One region of the Weissella thailandensis genome, then DNA from elsewhere that is predicted to be linked to it. Evidence: a T-box and tRNA genes for the amino acid it is inferred to sense, from the RefSeq annotation. Region 1 holds a T-box; the other holds one or more tRNA genes.
The links. The T-box of region 1 lies ahead of FOL01_RS07880 (valine--tRNA ligase). A T-box ahead of a tRNA ligase gene usually reads a tRNA of that ligase, here a tRNA-Val.
Positions count from the first base shown of each region.

Region 2: it has a tRNA-Val gene. The T-box ahead of FOL01_RS07880 (valine--tRNA ligase) is inferred to sense a tRNA for this amino acid. The anticodon was not compared.

Region 1 is NZ_CP014332.1:1,572,404-1,585,208, reverse strand. It holds gene FOL01_RS07915 (replication-associated recombination protein A) at 1-134, shown strand, start outside; gene FOL01_RS07910 (hypothetical protein) at 496-774, shown strand; gene FOL01_RS07905 (universal stress protein) at 893-1,363, shown strand; gene FOL01_RS07900 (hypothetical protein) at 1,521-2,363, shown strand; gene FOL01_RS07895 (hypothetical protein) at 2,494-3,207, shown strand; gene trhA (PAQR family membrane homeostasis protein TrhA) at 3,305-3,961, opposite strand; gene FOL01_RS07885 (LysE/ArgO family amino acid transporter) at 4,096-4,713, shown strand; T-box leader at 4,790-5,000, shown strand; gene FOL01_RS07880 (valine--tRNA ligase) at 5,076-7,742, shown strand; gene FOL01_RS07875 (bifunctional folylpolyglutamate synthase/dihydrofolate synthase) at 7,907-9,244, shown strand; gene FOL01_RS07870 (ABC-F family ATP-binding cassette domain-containing protein) at 9,330-11,282, shown strand; gene FOL01_RS07865 (co-chaperone GroES) at 11,490-11,765, shown strand; gene groL (chaperonin GroEL) at 11,799-12,805, shown strand, end outside.
Region 2 is NZ_CP014332.1:1,321,486-1,334,290, forward strand. It holds gene FOL01_RS06500 (DEAD/DEAH box helicase) at 1-1,068, opposite strand, end outside; gene FOL01_RS06505 (DHH family phosphoesterase) at 1,068-2,018, opposite strand; gene dinB (DNA polymerase IV) at 2,124-3,239, opposite strand; gene yajC (preprotein translocase subunit YajC) at 3,376-3,750, opposite strand; gene tgt (tRNA guanosine(34) transglycosylase Tgt) at 3,786-4,931, opposite strand; tRNA gene FOL01_RS06525 (tRNA-Val) at 5,103-5,175, opposite strand; rRNA gene rrf (5S ribosomal RNA) at 5,182-5,298, opposite strand; rRNA gene FOL01_RS06535 (23S ribosomal RNA) at 5,378-8,294, opposite strand; rRNA gene FOL01_RS06540 (16S ribosomal RNA) at 8,544-10,117, opposite strand; tRNA gene FOL01_RS06545 (tRNA-Gly) at 10,296-10,367, opposite strand; gene queA (tRNA preQ1(34) S-adenosylmethionine ribosyltransferase-isomerase QueA) at 10,469-11,515, opposite strand; gene ruvB (Holliday junction branch migration DNA helicase RuvB) at 11,532-12,539, opposite strand; gene ruvA (Holliday junction branch migration protein RuvA) at 12,557-12,805, opposite strand, start outside.

The DNA of each region.
Region 1 (12,805 bases):
AGCAATACTTACCTGATAAGTTAATGGGATCAAGTTACTTTAAGCCTGCTGGTAATTCTAAGGTGGAACGAGCTTACAAGGAACAATACGCTAAATTGAGAAAAGCGCAACATGATGGGCTAAAGGGAAAGTAAACGATTAATCGGATAAGTTATGTGTCAAGACTTTCATTTTAAGCAATTGTTAGTATAATAAACATATAGATGAATTCCTTGGGCGTACGCGTAATTCTACCATCTGTAGTTGCTTTACAACCTTTTTGCTCGGGGATGTCGGGAAGCCGCTACAACATGCTGTTTCACTCAGTAGTTGTACAAGGCGGACTTATTCACCCACTTTCCTTTAATCGGAGCCAACTCAGTCGAATTTACTAACGGCGCCAATCAAGTGTTCATAGTTTCTCAAATTTTTATATTTTGAGGGACATCAGTCGTTCATTTTCGATAAGTATATCGAAGATGAGCGGCTTTTTTATCAGTTAAGAAAAGGAATAAAATGATGGTTATTGGACTTTATATATTGTTTGCCGTAATCGTAGGTGGACTTGGCATTTATTTGCTGATGCATCAGCAAGGATTTCTGGGAATTTCTGCTCAGCAGGCTAAACATCCCGCACGATGGTTTGGTTGGTTGTTTACGATTGATGCAGTTTTATTATTAATAAGTACTTTTTTAACAAATGGGGCGGCTTTACCAGGAGGCCTTTTTGTTATCATTGCAACTTTGCTAACAACTGTATTGGCAATTGTGGTAGTTCGTCTTTTATTTAAATAATTTATATATATCACGAAAGATAAAAAGAAACGTAATTTATGTGAAAAAATGTGATAGATGCGTTATAATAAAAGTGTAGAAAAAGTCGCATATGGTCAATCGGACAGGGGGAACTGTTATGGCTGATGTAAAAGTAAACTACAAGAATATATTGGTACCAGTTGATGGATCTAAAGAAGCTGAGGCTGCATTGGATCGTGCAATTAAGGTGGCTAAGCAGAATGGTGTAGACACAAATCTACACATTCTACATGTTATTGATACACGTTCATTCCAAAATGTCACTGACTTTAGAACAACAATGGTTGAGCAAGTTGCCGGTACTGCAAAGAAGACATTAGATGCCTATTTGCAGAAGGCTAAGGATGCTGGTGTTGAGAATGTTGATTACTCAATTGAGTATGGTTCACCTAAGGACGTGATTGCAACACAAGCACCTGCAAAGTATGCCATTGATTTGATTATGATTGGGGCTACTGGTCTAAATGCTATTGAGCGTTTGTTGATTGGTTCTGTTACTGAGTTCGTTACACGTGTTTCAACGTTTGATACGTTAATCGTTCGTCACACATCAGAAGATGACGAATAGTATTTTAATTAATATGTAATTAAGGCTGAGATAGAATTTCTATCTCAGCCTTTTTTTGTGCTTAGAATATGGTGGCAGGACTATTATTTTTAGTTAGTATGAATATCTGGTACAATGAATGTATTATTGACAGTTTATAAGGGATGGAGAGCGCAATATGAGTGAATCAAAACTAAATTTGGTAGCATCGACATTGACAAATAGTTTGGGAACAACAATTATTGGTCACGTGGCGTCAGAGAATGTTGTGATCACTGTTAAGTATGCCAACAATGATGTTGATACAACGACTTCAGACAAAAGTGGTAGTTTTATGGTTAAGGTACCGACCGAAAATACGGATAGCGAAGTGACGTTATCAGCCACTCTTCCTGACCGGTCAGAAAAAGAAGAGATCGCATTAGCTATTGACCAACCAGCGCCAGTGGTCACTGCGGTTATTTCTACGCAAAATGGTCAGCGACTACTTGAGGGACGCGTTAATCAAGCCGATGTCGCTATTTCCGTGCATTTTGTTGGCGATGAACATGTGATTTCATTACCCGTTGACAATGGTCTGGAGTTCGAATTGGTTTTACCAGATGAAGTTTTGCCAAGCCAGATTGAAGTCCATGCAACGAACCAACAAACTGGTAAGACTGGACGAACAGTTGTTGGACTAGGTGTGACATCAAAAACAGTGGCTATGCCAGCCTTAACAGATGAAATGATTGCCGAATATGTGCATAATGAAGAAGTTAAACATGAGGCAAAACTTGCAGCAAGTCAACAAGCAACTAATGAGATAAAAACTGATGAAACAGCGGACAATGCAACATCAGTAGCTGCAACTAGTGAAGAAACAGTAGCTGATAAAACCCCTGTAGAAAATGTCCAAGTGGAGACTGAATCTGCAACCGTCGAAAAAGCTGATGATGTAACAACTGAATCACGTGTTGCACGTCGTAAACATGGTGGTATTAGAGGCTTTTTTGCTCGTCTTTTTGGACGGAAGGGTTAATTATTACAACATAACGCAATCGTTTAACAAAAAGTTAACATTTATTAATGTAATTGTGATATTGTCATTAAAGTCGCAAAGCTATCTGTGATAGAATATTATGGTTTGAGGAAAAGAAAGGTAAATCATAATGCATAAACGACAAATTACGATGATTATTGGGATTATGGCAGTTGCAGCGTTGGTTGCTGTTTTTGCAATCGTGTTTAATAGTACACCAAATGAAAAAGAAGCGGTCGCAGCCACTTCATCACAAAGTTCTAAGACGGTTGATAAGAAAAAACAATCAACAAGCCAGAGTAGTCAAAAAGTAGCATCGAAAAAAGACGATGCCAAGTCTTCAAGTACGACTGATGTAAAAAAAACTCTGGATGTCAAAAAATTGCTTAAAGGGCAAAGTAATGTACCTGATGTCGCTTCAGTTAATCAAAAGGGCAATGAGTTAACGGTTGTTTTGGCGGATGATGGGACACAGTCACTTAATGATTTTATGAAGGCCTATGCTAAGGCAACGACCCTCGTCTTAAAATCAGCTAATGAGCAACCAAAAATTAGTACAGTGACAGTTGCTCGCCAAGTGAAGCTAGAGGATGGTTTAGAATATGCTGTAGCTGGTAAGTGGCAAAAGGATCAGTTGACAGCAGTTAATAAATTGGCTGTTGATCCAGCAATTAAGGATGTCTTGTTAAGTGCTAGTCATTATTCAATCGGTGGTTCTGTTTGGGATGCATTTTCGCAACAACAGAAGAATGATTACCAAAATCACCAACAAGATGGTCAGGTTGAAGCAACCGACAATGACTTTAACAAATGGGTCCAAGCTGGTATCGAAAAGAATAAATAATTTAAAAGTAGCTATGTTAGCAAACTTTTAATAGATGAAAAGGTCGAAGCCAATTCCAATTATGGAAGACTTCGACCTTTTGTAGTTAATGGCAGGTTTAGCTGAATAGTATTGAATAAATTGAAATATACATGAGTGTGGCACCAACTAGGACAAATATGTGCCAATAAACATGGCTAAGTGGCAGATTAGGGATGAGGTATAAGAGTGCCCCAAGGGTGTAAGTTATACCACCAGCCAATAACAGGTAAAATGCGAAAGGCGTTAGGGCTATGTGCAAGGCTGGGAACGCAAGGACGATCAACCAACCCATGACAACATAGATAATGACCGATAACCAGGGCCAACGACCAACAAAAAATAAGTCGTAAACAAAGCCTAAAATAGTGCATAATAGAATGGTTCCCCAGATGGTCCAACCAACGTTATGTTCTAAAAATAACCAGGTATAAGGGGTATAACTACCTAAGATGACGAGGTAAATGCCGGAATGATCAAGGAATTGGAAAATTTTACCTGCTTTGGTAAAAATAAGCGCATGAAATAAGGTGGATGCAAGCAAAAAACTAATGATTGATGTCGCATAAATAGCTAAAGCAACAATTGTAAAAGCTGAAAAATGATGTTGCACACTATTGACCATTAGCAAAGTTGCACCAACTATTGCAGCCAGGACGCCAATGCCATGGGTAACAGCATTTAAAGTTTCGTATGTAATGAGATAACGCCGATTTTCATTGGTTAAAGTAGGCATGGGTTATTGATTCTCCTTTCGCAAGTAAAAATAGTAGGGATTTTGTTAAATTAATTATTATGATTATCATAACCGTTACATCTAGTTTTGTAAACTAAATAAAACGGTTGTGGGAAATATGTGAGGTTTTAGAAATGTTAATGACGGTAATACAAGGGATGATGATTGGATTTGCTTTCGTGGCACCAATTGGCATGCAGAATTTGTATGTATTTAATAATGCACTGACAAATTCTTTTCGACGTTCGTTGATGTACGTGTTGTTTGTGTGGATTGCGGACTCGTTATTTTCATTAGCCGCCTTTTTTGGGATGGGCGCTATTATTAGTTCAGTGACTTGGTTGCGATTAGTTGTCATGATTGTTGGTGGTCTACTAGTGCTATGGATTGGCTGGGGCATTCTTCGTAGTGCAGATAGTGTGCAACTAAATACACAAAAAAATGAACTGCCAGTAAAACAAGCGATTGTGTCAGCATTTATTGTTTCATGGGCAAATCCACAAGCTTTAATCGATGGTAGTTTGATGCTGGGTGCCTTACGTGGTACGTTGGCAAAAGATGCGGTTTGGCCATTTATTATTGGGGTGGTTATCGCAACTTTTATTTGGTTTAATACAATCACGATCGTCATGAATTTACTAAAGGAACGTTTACCTAAAAAAGTATTGGTTTGGGTCAATATTGTATCTGGATTAATTGTATTAGTTTATGGTGCTTATCTATTAGTACAAGCATTACTGGATATTTTCTAAATGAAATAATTGGATAGCAACAGTCATATGGCAGAGTACAGGGTTGATTTTGTTACTTTATCATTGTAAAATTGCCCTTATAGCAATGCACTAGAGAGTATAAGTAACGTGACTAACAGCGACAAAATCATTTTGGTGTGAGATTTTGAGGACGATTACTTAGAAGGTAACTAGTGGGCTTTACTGATGAACGATGAAGTAGTCGGTAACGTGAGGACGCGTTAAGTCAAAATGAGATAGAGAAATAGCTCTAATTCAGGTGGTACCGCGATAATTTCGCCCTGAACATACAGATAATGTATGTTCAGGGCTTTTTTAATGGATAACAACGAAAAAGAGTGATTAAACAAGGAGTTAAGGTTATGCGAGAAATTGATATGCCTGGTAAGTATAATCCATCAGCTGTTGAGGCTGGACGTTATGATAAGTGGGTGCAGGAGAAACGATTTAAACCATCAGAGAATAAGAAAGCCCGTCCTTATTCAATCGTTATTCCACCACCAAATGTTACTGGTAAGCTGCATTTAGGACATGCTTGGGATACAACCTTACAGGATATGATTATCCGTCAAAAGCATATGCAAGGTTTTGATACATTATGGTTACCAGGTATGGATCATGCTGGGATTGCCACGCAAGCGAAGGTTGAACAACGATTAGCAGGGGAAGGTATCTCACGCTATGATTTAGGTCGTGAAAAGTTTGTTGACCAAGTTTGGGACTGGAAAAATGAATATGCGTCAACGATTAAGTCACAATGGGGTAAGTTAGGTTTGTCATTGGACTATGATCGCGAAAGATTTACTTTGGATGATGGTCTTTCAGAAGCTGTGCGTAAGGTGTTCGTGACCCTTTATGAAAAGGGCTTGATTTACCGTGGTGAATATATCATTAACTGGGATCCAAAGGCTCGGACGGCTTTGTCAGATATCGAAGTTATTCACCAAGATGATGAAGGTGCTTTCTATCATGTGCAGTATCCATTTGTGGATAAAGAAACCACTTATCAAGGTAAGCATTATATTGAGATTGCCACAACACGTCCAGAAACAATGTTTGGGGATGTGGCCGTAGCTGTTCATCCTTCTGATGAACGTTATAAGGACTTGGTTGGTAAAAAGGTGCTTGTACCGTTAGTTAACCGTGAAGTTCCGATTGTAGCCGATGAATACGTTGATCCTGAATTTGGTTCAGGAATGGTTAAAATCACACCAGCCCATGATCCAAATGACTTTGGGGTTGGTAATCGCCATGATTTGGAACGCATCAACACAATGAACGAAGATGCGACGATGAACGAACGTGCCGGCAAGTATGCTGGTATGGACCGTTTTGATGCTCGTAAGGCAATGGTTGCTGATTTGGAAGCTGGTGGTTGGATGCTATCAGTAGAGCCAATTGTTCACGCCGTTGGTCATTCAGAACGTACGGGTGTCCAAGTTGAATCACGTTTATCAACACAGTGGTTTGTTAAGATGAAGCCATTGGCTGAACAAGCATTGGACATGCAAAAGTCAGATGATCGGGTCGACTTCTACCCACCACGTTTTGAAGGTACCTTTACTCGTTGGATGGATGATATCCATGATTGGGTTATTTCACGTCAATTATGGTGGGGACACCAAATTCCAGCATGGTATCACAAGAAAACTGGTGAGATGTATGTTGGTATGGAAGCACCAGCTGATGCTGAAAACTGGGAACAAGATTCTGATGTGTTAGATACGTGGTTCTCATCAGCATTGTGGCCATTTTCAACAATGGGTTGGCCTGACACAGATTCAGAGGACTTCAAACGTTACTTCCCAACTGATACGTTGGTTACGGGATATGACATTATTTTCTTCTGGGTTGCCCGCATGATGTTCCAATCAAAGGAATTTACTGGTCGCCGTCCATTTAAGAACGTTTTGATTCATGGTTTGATTCGTGATGAGCAAGGTCGTAAGATGTCAAAGTCATTGGGAAATGGTATTGACCCAATGGATGTGATTGAAAAATATGGTGCTGATGCCTTGCGTTGGTTCCTAGCTACTGGCTCAACACCAGGACAAGATGTGCGTTTTTCATATACAAAGATGGATTCAGCATGGAACTTCATCAATAAGATTTGGAATGCATCTCGTTATGTATTAATGAATTTGGCAGATGATACAAAGGCTGAATTACCAGCCGATAAGAGTAAATTGTCATTAGCTGACCAATGGATCTTATCACGTTTGAATGCAACGATTACCGCAGTAACTAAGAACTTTGATAAATTTGAATTTGGTGAAGCTGGTCGGACGTTATACAACTTTATCTGGAATGATTTTGCAGATTGGTATATCGAAATGACCAAGGAAACATTAAATGGGGATGACGTTGCGGCGCAAGCGACGGTACAGTCAATCTTGGCTTACGTATTAGATAATACATTGCGTCTGCTACATCCAATTATGCCTTTCGTTACTGAAGCTATCTGGCAAGAAATGCCACACGAAGGTGAATCAATCGTGACAGCAGCTTATCCAATAGTTAACGAAGACCTAGCTAATCAGCAAGCTGAGACGGACTTTAATAGCTTAATTGACTTAATCAAAGCAGTTCGAACAATTCGTACAGAGGCGAATGCACCAATGTCAACGACAATTGATGTGTTGATCAAGACGGCTGATGGAAACTTACAACGTATTTTCAAGGAAAATGCCGATTATATTAATCGTTTTGTAAAGCCAAAGAATCTTCAAATTGCTGCCGACATTGTTGCGCCTGATTTAGCAATGACTCAAATTATTTCTGGTGCTGAAATTTATGTACCATTGGCTGAGTTAATTGACCTGGATGAAGAAATTTCACGTTTGCAAGACGAAGTCAAGAAATTCCAAGGTGAAGTTAAGCGTGCTAATGGTAAATTAGGTAATGAAAAGTTTGTTAACAATGCGCCTGAAAAAGTTGTCGCTGCTGAGCGTGAGAAGCTAACTGATTGGGAAAACAAGTTACAAGCAACGCAAGATCGTTTGACACAATTGCAAGCAGCAAAAGCATAGTTAATCAATACTTGCGATTAAAACTATTTAAGTGTATACTTACGTATATTGTGAATAACGAATTTAAGCGGTTCGTCGTTACAATGCAGTAAATTACACAAACAGAAGCGCCATCTACATTGTAGACGGCGCTTTTGTTTATCATGGAGTGAATGGGGTCCAAAATGGCAAAAATTGAAACGGTTAGTGATGCAATTGACTATATTCATGGTCGGCATAAATGGACGAAAACACCAACGTTTGAACGTTTAAACAAAATACTAGCGCGTTTAGGACACCCTGAACAACAATTAAAGTATGTTCATGTAACGGGGACAAACGGTAAGGGATCAACAAGTAAGATGATTGCACAATTACTACGTGCAAGCGGGTTAAAGGTTGGCTTATTTACGTCACCGTACATTTTAAAATTTAATGAACGGATTCAAGATGATTGCGGCAATATCAAAGATGCTGATTTATTAGATTTGGTACAAAGATTAGCACCGATTGTTGAACAGTTAGACGTAGAGTTACCGACTGGATTAACGGAATTCGAAGCATTGACAGTTTTAATGTTTATGTATTTTACAGAGCATCCAGTGGATGTGGTTGTGTTGGAAGTCGGTGTTGGCGGTACCTGGGATTCGACAACGGTGATACCAGATAAAATAGCTGCCGTGATTACGACGGTTGGATTAGATCATATGCATGTTTTAGGTAACACGATTACTGAAATCGCTACCCAGAAAGCTGGCATTATTCAAAGACAACGACCGTTGATTGTGGGGCAATTGCCTAAAGATGCCAATCAAGTTCTCAATACTGTCGCAAATGCTATGGGAGCACCCATTTATCGATTGGGACAACAGTTTCAAGCGACGAGCTTAGCTGCAGGGGATGAATGGGGCGAACGATTTCAGGTTACTGGATCAATTAACTATCAAAACTTATTTGTGGACTTAATCGGTAAATATCAAATTGATAATGCGGCGGTTGCCATCCAAACGGCTCAGCTTGTGGCCAAATATTTTAAGCGTTCTTTAACAGAAGCAATGATTGACTCAGCCTTAGAGTCAGTTACGTGGCCGGTACGTTTTGAAAAAGTGGCTACTAATCCAGAAGTAATATTGGATGGCGCCCATAATGAACCTGGTGTCAGGGCATTGGTGGAGACCTTACGAACAAGATTCAATCACCGACGAGTTCATGTTTTGTTTGGGGCATTGTCTGACAAGAATTATCCGAAAATGTTGCAACTATTAGCTGAATTGCCAAACGTTGCGTTACATGTCGTTGGCTTTCAAGGTCCTAATAATCGTCAGCCAATCAATCCTAGTGAGGTACTTGAACAAACAGCTATGGATGATTTAATGATGCATAAAAACTGGCAGCAAGGCTATCAAACGGTACGTGCGGGGATCCAACCAGATGATTTGATTTTATTTACAGGTTCCTTGTATTTCGTTTCTGAAGTCCGGCAAGCCTTTGCGACAGCGAACGAAAATGTTGGCGGGCACTAGCACCTGTTGCATTGTTTTGGTACAGTAGACAGAGGAATGAGAGTGGTCAGAATAGAATTTTCTGACCTAAGATGGAGTAATAGATATGATTATTTTGCAAGCAAGTAATGTTGCCCGTCGTTTTAACGGGGTCACATTTTTTGATAATATTTCCATGCAAGTTCAAAATAAAGGTCGCGTTGGCTTGGTTGGACGTAATGGTGCTGGAAAGTCAACTTTATTAAAGATGTTAATTGGTGAAACAACGCCTGATGAAGGTGAAGTTTCAATGAAAAAAGGCATTCGGTTAGCTTATTTAGCACAAAATTCTGGCTTGGATTCTGATTTGTCAGTTTATAATGAAATGTTAACGGCTTTTGCTGATGTCATTGCGTTGGAAGAACGTATGCGACAAATGGAAACTCAAATGGCGACCATGACGGATTATGAAAGCGATGCTTATCAAGAATTGTTGACAGCGTACGACCAGGCACAACATGACTTTAATGAAAAGAATGGTTATGGTTATGATGCAACCATCAGATCAGTTCTGCATGGTTTTGGTTTTGATGAAACTTTTTATGATCAGAAAATTGCGGCGTTGTCTGGTGGACAACGAACACGATTAGCGATTGCAAAGCAACTGTTAGAAACACCTGATTTGTTGATTTTGGATGAGCCGACCAATCATTTGGATATGCAAACGTTAGCCTGGTTAGAGCAATATCTTAAAAATTATCAAGGGGCCTTGTTGATCGTATCCCATGATCGTTATTTCTTGGATCGCGTGGTCACAGAAATTTATGATATGCATTCTGGTCAATTAGACCACTATAAAGGTAATTATAGTGATTTTATGGAGCAGAAAGCCGCTAAGGTACTGCAAGAACAAAAAGCATATGATAAACAACAAGCTGAAATTGCAAAACTAGAAGATTTTGTGAAGCGTAATATTGTGCGTGCGTCAACAACGAAGCGCGCGCAATCACGGCGTAAACAATTGGCCCGTATGGATCGTATTGAAGCACCCAAAAATGAATCTGGCGTCGCTCATATTCAATTTGTGGCTGATGAAGATTCTGGTAATGAAGTGCTAAGAGTCAACGATGTGAAATTGGGCTATGATATGACTCATGTTTTAGCTGAAAATGTCAATGTTGCTGTCGATAAGCAACATGCAGTTGCCTTGGTGGGTCCAAACGGAATTGGTAAATCAACCTTTATTAAGACAATTTTGGGTAAACTTCCTTTGCTGGCCGGTCAAATAAAAATTGGTGCGAATGTCACGGTTGGGTACTATGATCAAGAACAACAAACGTTAGATAATAAAAAGTCAGTGATTGATACGATTTGGGATGAACATCCCAAAATGCCTGAAAAGGATGTCCGTTCAATTCTTGGCTCATTTATGTTTTCAGGTGAATCAGTAGAAAAGTTAGTTGCTGCGCTATCAGGTGGTGAGCGTGCGCGTTTGTTATTGACGAAGCTGGCATTGGAACATGCAAATTTTTTGATTCTTGATGAGCCAACTAATCATTTGGATATCGATTCACGTGAAGTGTTAGAAACGGCATTGAATGAGTATAATGGTACGATCTTTTTCGTTTCGCATGATCGTTACTTTATTAATGAAGTTGCGACGGAAGTAGTTGAACTGTCACCATCAGGTACGCGTTTCTTTGATGGTGATTATGATTATTATCTTGAAAAAACTGCTGATGAAGTGGACGATAAGGGCAAAACAGATGAGCAAGCAACTAATGATGCGCCATCAAATAAGCCAAAACAGACTTTATCAAGAGCTGCGCTTAAAGATCAACAACGTGAACAACGTCGTTTAGAACGAGCAGTAACGGCATTAGAAGATAAAATGACAACTCTGTCTGATGAACATGATACGTTGAATCAAGCGTTAAATGACCCTGAGAACGGTTCTGATTTAACAAAATTAACTGAAATTTCTGAAAAAATTGCGGATCTTGATGCGCAAATAGCAGAAATTGAAGACCAATGGACTGAAGCAACCTTGGCTTTGGAAACATTTGTCGCTGAAAAATAAATGGTTAGCATGTAAGGCTCGAAATCTGTGAAAATATTGGCGGATTTCGGGCCTTTATGCTTTTTTGGATAAGGTTAATAATCGTCAAACTGATTTTAACAAAAGTTTGCAAATGATTAGTAATGTGTTATTATTAATAGTGTCAGTTAGCACTTTAACTTAAAGAGTGCTAATAAAAGAAAAATTAACCTGTGGAGGTCAGATAACATGTTGAAACCATTAGGAGATCGTGTTGTATTGCAAGTATCAGAAGCATCTGAGCAATCAGTTGGGGGAATTTTATTAGCTTCTAATGCACAAGAAAAGTCAGTTACAGGAAAAGTAGTCGCTGTTTCTACGCAAACGGTTGGCGACTTGACAGCACCAGTCGCTGTTAAAGAAGGCGACAGTGTTATTTTTGATAAGTTCGCTGGTAATGAACTTAGTGTCGATGGGGTTGATTATTTGGTTGTCCACGAAAAAGATATCGTGGCAGTGTTGTAATTAAAATAATTAATAAAATAGAGGGTAGTAAATATGGCAAAAGATATTGAATTTTCAGAAGATGCACGTGCAAAAATGCAAGCAGGTGTTGATAAGCTAGCCAATACAGTAAAAACAACAATTGGTCCTAAGGGACGCAATGTTGTGATTGAACAAGGTTATGGCGCACCTACTATTACAAACGATGGTGTGACGATCGCTAAGGCAGTTGAATTAGAAGATCACTTTGAAGATATGGGCGCTAAGCTAGTTGCCGAAGTTGCTTCAAATACTAATGATATTGCTGGTGATGGGACCACGACTGCAACAGTTTTGGCACAAGCCATTATTAATGAAGGTATGAAGAATGTTACTGCTGGTGCTAATCCAGTTGGTGTTCGTCATGGTATTGAATTAGCAACAGCAGCGGCTGTGAAGTCATTGCATGAGTTATCAAAGGCGGTTTCAACTAGAGAAGAAATTACGCAAATTGCTTCAGTTTCTGCTGCTAACAAAGAAGTCGGTAAATTAATCGCTGAAGCCATGGAAAAAGTCGGCAATGATGGTGTGATTACTATCGAAGAGTCAAAGGGTATTGAAACAACGCTAGATGTTGTTGAGGGAATGCAATTTGACCGTGGTTACATGTCACAATATATGGTTACTGACAATGATAAGATGGAAGCCTCATTGGACAATCCATATATTTTGATTACGGATAAGAAGATTGGAAATATTCAAGACATATTGCCTGTATTACAAAGTGTTGTTGAACAAGGCCGTGCTTTGTTGATCGTTGCTGATGATATTACTGGTGAAGCATTGCCAACACTTGTTTTGAACAAGATGCGTGGTACGTTCAACGTTGTTTCTGTTAAGGCACCAGGATTCGGTGATCGTCGTAAAGCCCAACTTGAGGATCTTGCTATCCTAACTGGTGGAACTGTTATTACTGATGATTTAGGCTTGAGTTTGAAGGATACAACGATTGATCAATTAGGACAAGCAGCTAAGGTTACTGTCACAAAAGACAATACAACAATTGTTGAAGGTAGTGGTAA
Region 2 (12,805 bases), 250 kb from region 1:
ACGATTTTCTTCATCTGGATTATAGATTGTAATAGCTGTTCCAGACATCCCGTTTCGGCCTGTTCGACCAACTCGGTGAATAAAGAACTCTAGCTCTGTTGGAATACCATCATTGATAATTAGTGAGACACCTGGAATATCAATTCCTCTGGCCGCCAAATCAGTAGCAACGACATATTGATAATCTAAATGTTGAATTTGTTGCATCGTTCGCTTACGCTCACGTGGTTGAATACCACCATGGATTTCAGCAACTTTTAAGCCACGACTACGTAAACTTTTTGTTAACTCATGTGCCCTTTTTTTGGTATTTGCAAAAACTAATGCCAAATATGGGTTTCCCATCGTTAATAAGTTATAAACTAAAGTATCTTTAGATTCACCCTTTGTACCCACCAAAATATTTTTAATGGTTGGCGCAATCACTGTCTCTGAAGGAATTTCTTCAATGACAGGATTTGACAAATATTTTTTCAAAAATGGTTGTAATTTCTGTGGAATCGTTGCTGAAAAGACGTGCATTTTCAAATCTTCAGGCATTGCGCTCGCAATCGCATCTACGTCAGGTAGAAAACCTAGATCAAGTGTCATATCTGCTTCATCTACGACTAGTGTGCTAGCCGTATGAATATCTAGTTCACCAGCTTGGTATAAGTCTTTAATACGACCAGGCGTTCCAATAACAATTTGTGGCTGCTTATTTTTTAGTTGATGAATTTGACGACTTTTATCCATTCCACCAACATACAAGCTAATCCGTGGTTGATCAGATTCTGAAAAAGTACTACCTAATTGCTTTGCTGCCTCATAGATTTGTTGTGCTAATTCTCGTGAAGGTGTTGTAATAACTGCCTGTACGTTTTGATTTTCAGCATCATATTGTTGAAAAATTGGAATTAAAAAAGTATGGGTCTTCCCTGATCCCGTCTGTGACTGTCCAACTACTGAATGTCCCTGTAAAATCACTGGAATAAGTTTTGCTTGCACAGCTGTTGGTTCTTTAAAATGTAATGCCGTCAGAGCTTCATAAATCTCTGACCGTAAATTATAATCGGTAAATTTCGCCATTATCTTTTTGTTTGCTCCTTTAGTAAATTATCTGTTTCATGAATGATGTCATTAATTTCATCTATATTCTTTGCTTTTGCGCCAGCCGCAAATTCATGGCCACCGCCACCATGTCGCTTGGCAATTTCATTAATAATGATGCCACGTGATCGTAATCTTACCCTGAAATAACCATCATCTTGTTGTTCAAACACCGCCCATGCTTTGACCGTATTCACTTTACCTAGTAATGGCACAATAAACGCCGTACCAAAATCTCCCAGGTTAAAATTTTCAACAATGTCACTAGTTAAAATAATATAGTTGAAACCATTTGACGTCGTTATCATATTTTCATAGACAAAACCGGATGCTTTGGCGGCTGGTAATGAAATTGTATCCATTTGCTGGTTGATTTTGACCCAATCAAAATTAAATTTCATCAACTTAGCAACAATGTTCATTGTCTCAGAGCTTGTACCATATAAAAAGCGTCCCGTATCGCCAACGATTCCTGAATATAAAAATGCAGCACCTTTATCCGATAATTTTAGTTCATCAGAAAATTCTTGATAAAATGAAAAAATCATCGCTGATGTTGATGAGGCATCTTCTATTACCCAAGTATAATCACCATATGGTTCATCGTTTGGATGATGGTCTATTTTTACTAATACCTTACCATATTCAAACCGACGATCATCTACTCGTGGTGAGTTCGCTGTATCAGTGACAATAACTAAAGCATCATCATATAAACTATTTGGAATTTTTTCCATTTGGCCCATCCAAGCCATACTTGGTACCGCTTTACCAACAACATGTACCTGTTTCTCAGGAAATGATGTTTTTATTAATTCCGCTAAACCAAATTGTGACCCAAAAGCATCAGGATCTGGTCTTTGATGACGATGAATAATTATTGTGTGTGCAGCCTTTATTTGCGCTAATATTGCTGTTTGCGCTGTCATAAGCAAATCTCTATTCTATTTAAAAATTTTCATTAACTAACAATTGTGTTAATGATATATGAATCAACAATATATGTAAGTATATCAGAAAAATCACATGAGTTCCTACTCATATAAAGGTAATACGACATTTTCAAAAGATAGTGCTGCCAAATTGGTCATTGTTAACCCAAGCAAACGAATGGGGTTTTGATAACCACCAAGTTCATCCAAAATATCTTGTGCAACACGATAAATTTCATCTTCGTCATTCGGAAAAAAATCGATTCTTGTCGCACGATGAGTAGCCGTTTGAAATTCATCATCTCGAATTTTTAGCACCAACGTTTTACCATGTAACTGTGATTTAATCAATGATTTCACTAACTTACCGGACAAGTCTTTTAATTCATCAATCACTGCTTGTTCAGAATCTAAAAATGGGCCATACGTTCTTTCTTTACCAATCGATTTACGTTCTCGTTGCCAAACAACCGGACGATCATCGACACCTCTAATTCGCTCATAAAAAATATAACCACTTTTCCCGAATGTATCGGCCAATTTATTTTGCGTTGTATTAAACAAGTCCTTACCGTTATGAATACCTAACGACACCATTTGTTCAGCAGTTTTAGTACCAACACCACGCATCTCATTAATCGGCAACATATCTAGAAACGGACGAATATCCCCTGGATTGATAACCGTTAACCCACTTGGCTTATTATGTTCGGAAGCTAATTTTGCTAAAAATTTATTAAAAGAAATGCCCACTGAACTCGTCAAACCAAGCTCTTCATAAATAATCTGCTGTAACTCATGGGCCAACTGAATTGGATCATCTATATTTGGTATGTTCTCTGTAATGTCTAAATAAGCTTCATCAAAGGCTACTGGCTCAATTTTATTGGTATAACGTTTAAAAATTTGATGAAGTTGCTGAGAAACGTCACGATATTTAGAAAAATTTGGCGTAACAAAAACCGCTTGTGGTGCCAAACTTAAAGCTTCAGCAGCGCTCATTGCCGAATGAACTCCTAATTCACGTGCTAAATAGTTTGCAGTTGCAACCACTCCCCGGCCACCTGTTTTACGAGGATCGTTCGCCAAGATTAACGGCACTGATTTATAATCAGGATTATCACGCATTTCAATTTGTGCATAAAAAGCATCCATATCAATATGCAAAATTTTCCGATTCGTATTCAAATGGATTGGTATCTCTAACAAATTGGCCATGAAATCCCCCCTTACTAATCAAACTTATTTACTTTCATCATAAGACATTCTTATAAAATTACATATAAAAAGCCTTTGAAAAATATTACTAGCAATACTAGCATTTTTCAAAGACTCATCTCACAACTTATAAAGCTTATTTTTCTTCACTTTTTTGCGCATCAGTAGCTTCCTGATTATCATCAGAATCTGCTTCAGACTCATTAACTTCAGGCGCTTCTCCTGTTAGTTCTTCTGTCGTAACTGGTGCATTAGCTTCTTTAACAACTTGACGAATAGCTGATAATTCAAAAACCAAGATCACACCTTCTGCATCTAAATCAAAAGTATGTGCTTCTTTATTAACTGCTGCAATAGTACCATGCATACCACCAATGGTAATTACTTCAGCACCAGCTTGAACATTATTAATCATAGCTTGGCGCTTCTTTTGTTGCTTTTGTTGTGGGCGAATCATAATAAAGTACATAGCGGCGATAAATACAACTAAAATAAGTATATTTGCGTTCATAATAAATTTAAACTCCTTAAGTATATTGACTAATTTTAAAACAATCTAGCATTTGGCTCAAAATAACCGTACTTACGTAAAGTCTCTTCTCTAAATTCAAGTAAACGGTCTTCTGCAATTGCTTGACGAACATCTTCCATCAATTTCAGCAAATAACGTAAATTATGTACTGATGCAATTGTTTGTCCATATAATTCATTTGTTTTGAAAAGGTGATGTAAATAAGCTTTGGTAAAATGCTGCGAACCATAATCTTCAGTCTCAGGATCAATTAATGAAAAATCATCTTTATATTTTGCATTCTTAATCACAATGCGACCATTTGAAGTCATCAAGGTTCCCTTACGACCAATTCGAGTTGGTAGCACACAATCGAACATATCAATACCACGAATTGCAGCATCGATTAGTGAATCTGGAGCAGCTACCCCCATTAAATACCGTGGCTTATTTTCTGGTAGAAACGGTACAGTAAAATCAAGTACACGATTCATTTCTGGTTTTGACTCACCAACTGACAAGCCCCCAATAGCATAACCCGGTAAATCTAAGGATACCAAATCCTGTGCAGACTGCTTTCGTAATTCACGGAAACCTGCCCCTTGAACAATACCAAATAAAGCTTGATCTTGTTCACGTTTATGAGCCTTTTGTGCTCTTTCCGCCCATCTCGATGTTCGTTCAACTGAATTTTTAACATAATCATATGTCTCAAAATAAGGAATTGCTTCATCCAGTTGCATCATGACATCTGAGCCAAGATTATTTTGAATTCGCATCGCAACCTCTGGCGACAAGAACATCTCGTCACCATTTAAATGATTTCTAAAGGTCACCCCGTCTTCAGTAATGTGATTATGATCTGATAATGACCAGACTTGAAAGCCACCTGAATCAGTTAGGATTGGACCATCCCAATTCATAAATTTATGCAAACCACCAGCTTTAGCAATTAACTCGTCTCCTGGTCGTAACCATAAATGATATGTATTTGATAAAATGAATTGTGAATTAATCTCTTTTAATTCACGTGGTGACACACCTTTTACAGTCGCTTGTGTACCCACAGGCATAAACATTGGGGTCATAACTTCCCCATGCGGTGTTGTAATTTTCCCTAATCGTGCACCTGTATGCTTTTCAACGTGAAGCAATTCATACTTCACTGCGTAATCCGACATATCAAATTTCCTTTCAATTCTCTACAAACAAACTAGTATCCATTATATCAGAAACATCGGTTTCATAACGGGTGGATTTTTGTTTTACCCACGTTATATCGATTTTAAAATAAAAAAGTTACCAAATACTCGGTAACTTTTTTATAAATAATATGTATCCATAATTCACTATGGACGTTACAGGGATCGAACCTGTGACCCCCTGCTTGTAAGGCAGGTGCTCTCCCAGCTGAGCTAAACGTCCATTAATGCATCGCGACGTCCTATCCTCGCAGGAGGCGATCCTCCAACTACTTTTGGCGCTACTGAGCTTAACTACTGTGTTCGGTATGGGAACAGGTGTGACCTCAGTGCCATCATCACGACACGTTTTTGTTGAGTGAACTTAGTTCCCTCAAAACTGAATCATAATTGCTTATTTTTTCTTGCCTTACACCACTTGCTACTTGGTTAAGTCCTCGAACCATTAGTACTAGTCCGCTCCATGTGTCACCACACGTCCACTTCTAGCCTATCTACCTCATCATCTCTGAGGGGTCTTACTTCATTTCTGAATGGGAAATCTCATCTCGAGGCGAGTTTCACACTTAGATGCTTTCAGCGTTTATCTCATCCGTACATAGCTACTCAGCGATGCTCCTGGCGGAACAACTGATACACCAGTGGTACGTCCACCCCGGTCCTCTCGTACTAAGGGCAGCTCCTCTCAAATTTCCTACGCCCGCGACGGATAGGGACCGAACTGTCTCACGACGTTCTGAACCCAGCTCGCGTACCGCTTTAATGGGCGAACAGCCCAACCCTTGGGACCGACTACAGCCCCAGGATGCGATGAGCCGACATCGAGGTGCCAAACCTCCCCGTCGATGTGGACTCTTGGGGGAGATAAGCCTGTTATCCCCAGGGTAGCTTTTGTCCGTTGAGCGATGGCCCTTCCATGCGGAACCACCGGATCACTAAGCCCTACTTTCGTACCTGCTCGACTGGTAAGTCTCACAGTCAAGCTCCCTTGTGCCTTTACACTCTGCGAATGATTTCCAACCATTCTGAGGGAACCTTTGGGCGCCTCCGTTACTTTTTGGGAGGCGACCGCCCCAGTCAAACTGCCTGCCAGACACTGTCTTCCACCACGCTTAGTGGTGTGAGTTAGAGTGTTCATACAACGAGGGTAGTATCCCACGTTTGCCTCCATCGAAACTAGCGTCCCGATTTCTACGGCTCCTACCTATGCTGTACAAGCTGCACAAACACTCAATATCAAGCTACAGTAAAGCTCCATGGGGTCTTTCCGTCCTGTCGCGGGTAACCCGCATCTTCACGGGTCTTTAAATTTCACCGAGTCTCTCGTTGAGACAGCGCCCAGATCGTTACACCTTTCGTGCGGGTCGGAACTTACCCGACAAGGAATTTCGCTACCTTAGGACCGTTATAGTTACGGCCGCCGTTTACTGGGGCTTCAATTCGTACCTTCGTCGAAACTAAGTACTCCTTTTAACCTTCCAGCACCGGGCAGGTGTCAGCCCCTATACGTCATCTTACGATTTTGCAGAAACCTGTGTTTTTGATAAACAGTCGCCTGGGCCTATTCACTGCGGCTCAGCTTGCGCTGAGCACCCCTTCTCCCGAAGTTACGGGGTCATTTTGCCGAGTTCCTTAACGAGAGTTCACTCGCTCACCTTAGGATGCTCTCCTCGACTACCTGTGTCGGTTTGCGGTACGGGCAGGTAAACACTAACTAGAAGCTTTTCTCGGCAGCGTGACATCACAGACTTCCCTACTTTATTTCGGTCCCCATCACAACTTGTCCGTATAAGTGCAAGCATTTAACTCACACTAAGACTTATTGCTTGGCCCAGCATTTCCAGCAGCTGGGATCCGTTAGCCTTCTGCGTCCCTCCATCGTTCAAACATGTTCACCTGGTACAGGAATCTCAACCTGTTAGCCATCGACTACGCCTTTCGGCCTCGCCTTAGGTCCCGACTAACCCTGGGAGGACGAGCCTTCCCCAGGAAACCTTAGTCATATGGTGGACAGGATTCTCACCTGTCTTTCGCTACTCATACCGGCATTCTCACTTCTAAGCGCTCCACCAGTCCTCACGGTCTGACTTCATTGCGCTTAGAACGCTCTCCTATCGCGCCACTTACGTGGCACCCGTAGTTTCGGTGGTGTGTTTAGCCCCGGTACATTTTCGGCGCAAAATCACTCGACTAGTGAGCTATTACGCACTCTTTAAATGGTGGCTGCTTCTGAGCCAACATCCTAGTTGTCTATGCAACTTCACATCCTTTTCCACTTAACACACACTTAGGGACCTTAACTGACGATCTGGGCTGTTCCCCTTTCGACAATGGATCTTATCACTCACTGTCTGACTCCCGGACATACGTGATTGGCATTCGGAGTTTATCTTAGTTTAGTAACCCGAGATGGGCCCCGCACCAAAACAGTGCTCTACCTCCAACACGCTTTCTTCCGAGGCTAGCCCTAAAGCTATTTCGGAGAGAACCAGCTATCTCCAAGTTCGATTGGAATTTCACCGCTACCCACACCTCATCCCAACATTTTTCAACATGTATGGGTTCGGGCCTCCAGTGCGTTTTACCACACCTTCACCCTGGACATGGGTAGGTCACCTGGTTTCGGGTCTACAACAACATACTCAGTCGCCCATTTCAGACTCGCTTTCGCTACGGCTCCGGTCTTTCCACCTTAACCTTGCATGTTATCGTAACTCGCCGGTTCATTCTACAAAAGGCACGCTATCACCCATTAACGGGCTCTAACTTGTTGTAGGCACATGGTTTCAGGAACTTTTTCACTCCCCTTCCGGGGTGCTTTTCACCTTTCCCTCACGGTACTGGTTCACTATCGGTCACTAGGGAGTATTTAGCCTTACGAGATGGTCCTCGCAGTTTCCAACTGGATTTCACGTGTCCAGCCGTACTCAGGATCCTACACGGGAGTTTGCTTACTTTCGCATACGGGGCTATCACCCAGTGTCGCTCAGCTTCCCAGCTGATTCTGCTAATAAACAAATTTGTAACTCCACAACGGTAGTCCTACAACCCCAGAGTGCAAGCACTCTGGTTTGGGCTTCTCCGTGTTCGCTCGCCGCTACTGACGGAATCGATTTTTCTTTATTCTCCTGTTGCTAATGAGATGTTTCAGTTCACAACGTCTACCATCGTTTAACTATGTATTCATTAAAACGATAACTTGCATAACAAGTTGGGTTCCCCCATTTGGAAATCCCCGGATCAAAGCTTACTTACAGCTCCCCGAGGCATATCGGTGTTAGTCCCGTCCTTCATCGGCTCCTAGTGCCAAGGCATTCACCATGCGCCCTTAATAACTTAACCGATCAACTTACGTTGATGATTTCGTTTGAGTATTGTGACTCAATGGCCACAAGCGATTTTAAACTTATTTAAAAAACTCAAAAAATTACGCGGTGTATTTTTTCGGCTCAATTTAATTGATAAAAATCAATTTAAATGAATTTAAAAATTTACAATTATGATTCAGTTTTCAAAGAACTAATGCTGAGTGTTAACCACTCAAAACTAAATATCGTTTCGACGAATGTGTAGGATTCCGATTTTCCTTAGAAAGGAGGTGATCCAGCCGCAGGTTCTCCTACGGCTACCTTGTTACGACTTCACCCTAATCATCTGTCCCACCTTAGACGGTTGGCTCCTAAAAGGTTACCGCACCGGCTTTGGGTGTTACAAACTCTCATGGTGTGACGGGCGGTGTGTACAAGACCCGGGAACGTATTCACCGCGGCGTGCTGATCCGCGATTACTAGCGATTCCGACTTCATGTAGGCGAGTTGCAGCCTACAATCCGAACTGAGACATACTTTAAGAGATTAGCGTACCCTCGCGGGTTAGCGACTCGTTGTATATGCCATTGTAGCACGTGTGTAGCCCAGGTCATAAGGGGCATGATGATTTGACGTCATCCCCACCTTCCTCCGGTTTGTCACCGGCAGTCTCACTAGAGTGCCCAACTGAATGCTGGCAACTAATAATAAGGGTTGCGCTCGTTGCGGGACTTAACCCAACATCTCACGACACGAGCTGACGACAACCATGCACCACCTGTCACCTTGTCCCCGAAGGGAACATCCTATTTCTAGGATTTGCAAGGGATGTCAAGACCTGGTAAGGTTCTTCGCGTTGCTTCGAATTAAACCACATGCTCCACCGCTTGTGCGGGTCCCCGTCAATTCCTTTGAGTTTCAACCTTGCGGTCGTACTCCCCAGGCGGAGTGCTTAATGCGTTAGCTGCGACACTCAAGGGCGGAAACCCTCGAACATCTAGCACTCATCGTTTACGGTGTGGACTACCAGGGTATCTAATCCTGTTTGCTACCCACACTTTCGAGCCTCAACGTCAGTTACAGTCCAGAAAGCCGCTTTCGCCACCGGTGTTCTTCCATATATCTACGCATTTCACCGCTACACATGGAGTTCCACTTTCCTCTACTGCACTCAAGTTATCCAGTTTCCAAAGCCCTTCCTCAGTTGAGCTGAGGGCTTTCACTTCAGACTTAAATAGCCGTCTGCGCTCGCTTTACGCCCAATAAATCCGGATAACGCTTGGAACATACGTATTACCGCGGCTGCTGGCACGTATTTAGCCGTTCCTTTCTGATAAGATACCGTCACACACTGAACAGTTACTCTCAATGTCGTTCTTCTCTTATAACAGTGTTTTACGAGCCGAAACCCTTCATCACACACGCGGCGTTGCTCCATCAGGCTTGCGCCCATTGTGGAAGATTCCCTACTGCTGCCTCCCGTAGGAGTATGGGCCGTGTCTCAGTCCCATTGTGGCCGATCAGTCTCTCAACTCGGCTACGCATCATCGCCTTGGTAAGCCATTACCTTACCAACTAGCTAATGCACCGCGGGTCCATCTCTTAGTGATAGCAGAACCATCTTTCAATTAACAACCATGCGGTTGTTAATATTATACGGTATTAGCACTTGTTTCCAAATGTTATCCCCTGCTAAGAGGTAGGTTACCCACGTGTTACTCACCCGTTCGCCACTCTTTGTCAAGAAAATCACATCAGAGCAAGCTCGTCAGATCAATTAAAGACAAAGCGTTCGACTTGCATGTATTAGGCACGCCGCCAGCGTTCATCCTGAGCCAGGATCAAACTCTCATTTTAAAAGTTTGAGTATAACTCAATTTGTTGTTATTTGTTTAACAGAAGTTAAACGAATTTATTAGTGAATTGACTTCACAAATGTTTTGTATCAAGTAAATTACTTGATGACCCTACACATTTGTTTCATCGAAACGATATTCAGTTTTCAATGATCAACATCACGTCAATAAAGACGTGAAGCGGACGACGGGAATCGAACCCGCATTCCCAGCTTGGAAGGCTGGAGCACTAGCCGTTGTACTACATCCGCAAAGTGTTTATCCGTATCAACAACAATATTTATAATACACATTTGTTCTGACAAAGTCAACACTTTTGTTATTTAAATTAATTTATCTTCTATGTCTATCCTTAATGGTGAATAAACATTGCATCCCCGAAACTGAAAAAGCGATATTTTTCAGTTACAGCATGCTTATAAGCATTTAAAATATTATCACGACCTGTAAAAGCAGCCACTAACATCACTAAGGTTGACTTAGGTAAATGGAAGTTAGTAATAAACGCATCCACAACTTGCCACTTAAATCCTGGCTTGATAAATATATCCGTCCAACCAGAATCTGCATGTAATGTACCGTCAAACTTCGCACCTATCGTTTCAAGCGTACGAATTGATGTCGTTCCTGTTGCGACAATTCGGCCACCATTAGCACGAACCTCGTTCAATGTCTGTGCAGCTTCTTCACTTAATTGATAAAATTCGGAATGCATTTTATGATCATCAATATTGTCTTCTTCAACTGGTCTAAACGTACCTAAACCAACATGTAAAGTCAGCTCAATCAGTTTAATCCCTTTATCAGCCACTTTTTGCAACAATTCAGGCGTCCAATGCAATCCTGCAGTTGGTGCAGCAGCTGAACCATTAACCTTTGAATAAACCGTCTGGTATCGTTCTTGATCTTCCAGCTTCTCTTTAATATATGGTGGTAATGGCATTTCTCCTAGTTCTTCTAGAATCTCCAAAAAAATACCATCATAATGGAACTTAATCATACGACCACCGTGTTCTAGCTCCTCTGTCACTTCCGCAGTCAATCGTCCATCACCAAAAACTATTTTTTGACCAACTGGATATTTACGTGCCGGTTTCACAAGAGTCTCCCAAACATCATCTTGATCTTGACGAAGTAATAAGACCTCAACATGACCACCGGTTTCTGGTCGTACACCATAAAGTCGTGCTGGCAAAACACGTGAATTATTCATGACTAAGGCATCACCCGGATTCAAATAGTCAATGATGTCATAAAAATGACGATCATGTAATTCTCCAGTATCTGCATTTAGTTCTAATAAACGTGAACCATCACGTTTCTCCAATGGTGTTTGTGCAATTAATTCATGTGGCAAATCATAATCAAAGTCATTTAAACTAGTATATGTTTCCGTCATTTATCTTTACTCCTAACTATTTTTTATCAGGTAATGGTAATTGTAAGTGTTCATATGCTGCTAAAGTAACCACTCGCCCTCGTGGTGTTCGCTGTAAAAAGCCAATTTGTAATAAATATGGCTCATAAACCGATTCAATCGTATCAATTTCTTCACCAATATTAGCCGCAATTGTACCAACGCCGACTGGGCCCCCTTGGTAAAATTTGATCATTGTCTCTAAAATCTTATGATCTACCTCATCAAGTCCCATGCCATCTATTTGCAATAAGGCGAGTGAAAAATTAACCATTTCATCGTTAATTATTTGCAAGCCTTTCACAGTTGTAAAATCACGAACGCGTCGCAATAAACGATTTGCTATTCGTGGTGTTCCTCGTGATCGTCGCGCAAGTTCATAAGCACCCTCATCAGCAACTTCAATATTAAATATATCGGCTGAACGTTTAATAATCTCTGATAATTCAGTTGCCGTGTAATATGCCATATGTTCAACAATGCCAAAACGATCACGTAAGGGTTGCGATAACATTCCTGCCCGGGTCGTCGCACCAATCAACGTAAAGGGTGGTAATGGAAAATGAATCGGGTGCGCATTAGGACCTTCGCCAGCAATAATGTCAACATAAAAATCTTCCATTGCTGAATATAACATCTCTTCAACTTGCTTAGGCAGACGATGGATTTCATCAATAAATAAAACATCGCCTGGAGCAAGTTCATTTAACAATGCCAGTAAATCACCAGACTTTTCAATCGCTGGACCAGATGTTGTCCGCAAATTGACTCCCATTTCGTGAGCCACAACCATTGCTAAGGTTGTCTTCCCTAATCCTGGTGGACCATATAATAACATATGATCCAATGGTTCTGAACGTTGTTTTGCCGCCTCAATATATACCTGCAATCTTTGTTTTAAATCTTCTTGACCAATATACTGCTGCAATGTACTGGGACGTAACGTTTGTTCAATCGACTGTTCACCAGTGTCAGTAGACATATCATGTAAAAAGTCCTCTGCCATTTATTTCCCCCAAAACCTTACTGCAATAATTTCAAGCCTGCACTCACGTATTCTGCAGTAGATAAGTTTGTTTGTTTTGTTAATTCTTTTTCAACACGTTTCGTATCCTTCTTTGCATATCCTAAAGCCTCTAAGGCTAATAAAGCATCAACTAATGCTGAATTTTCCCCATCTGCTGGCAGCGGATCATTATGCTCAACTGACAATGTCAAATCAGCAAGCTTATTTTGCAAATCTAAAACAATTTGTTGCGCTGTCTTTTTACC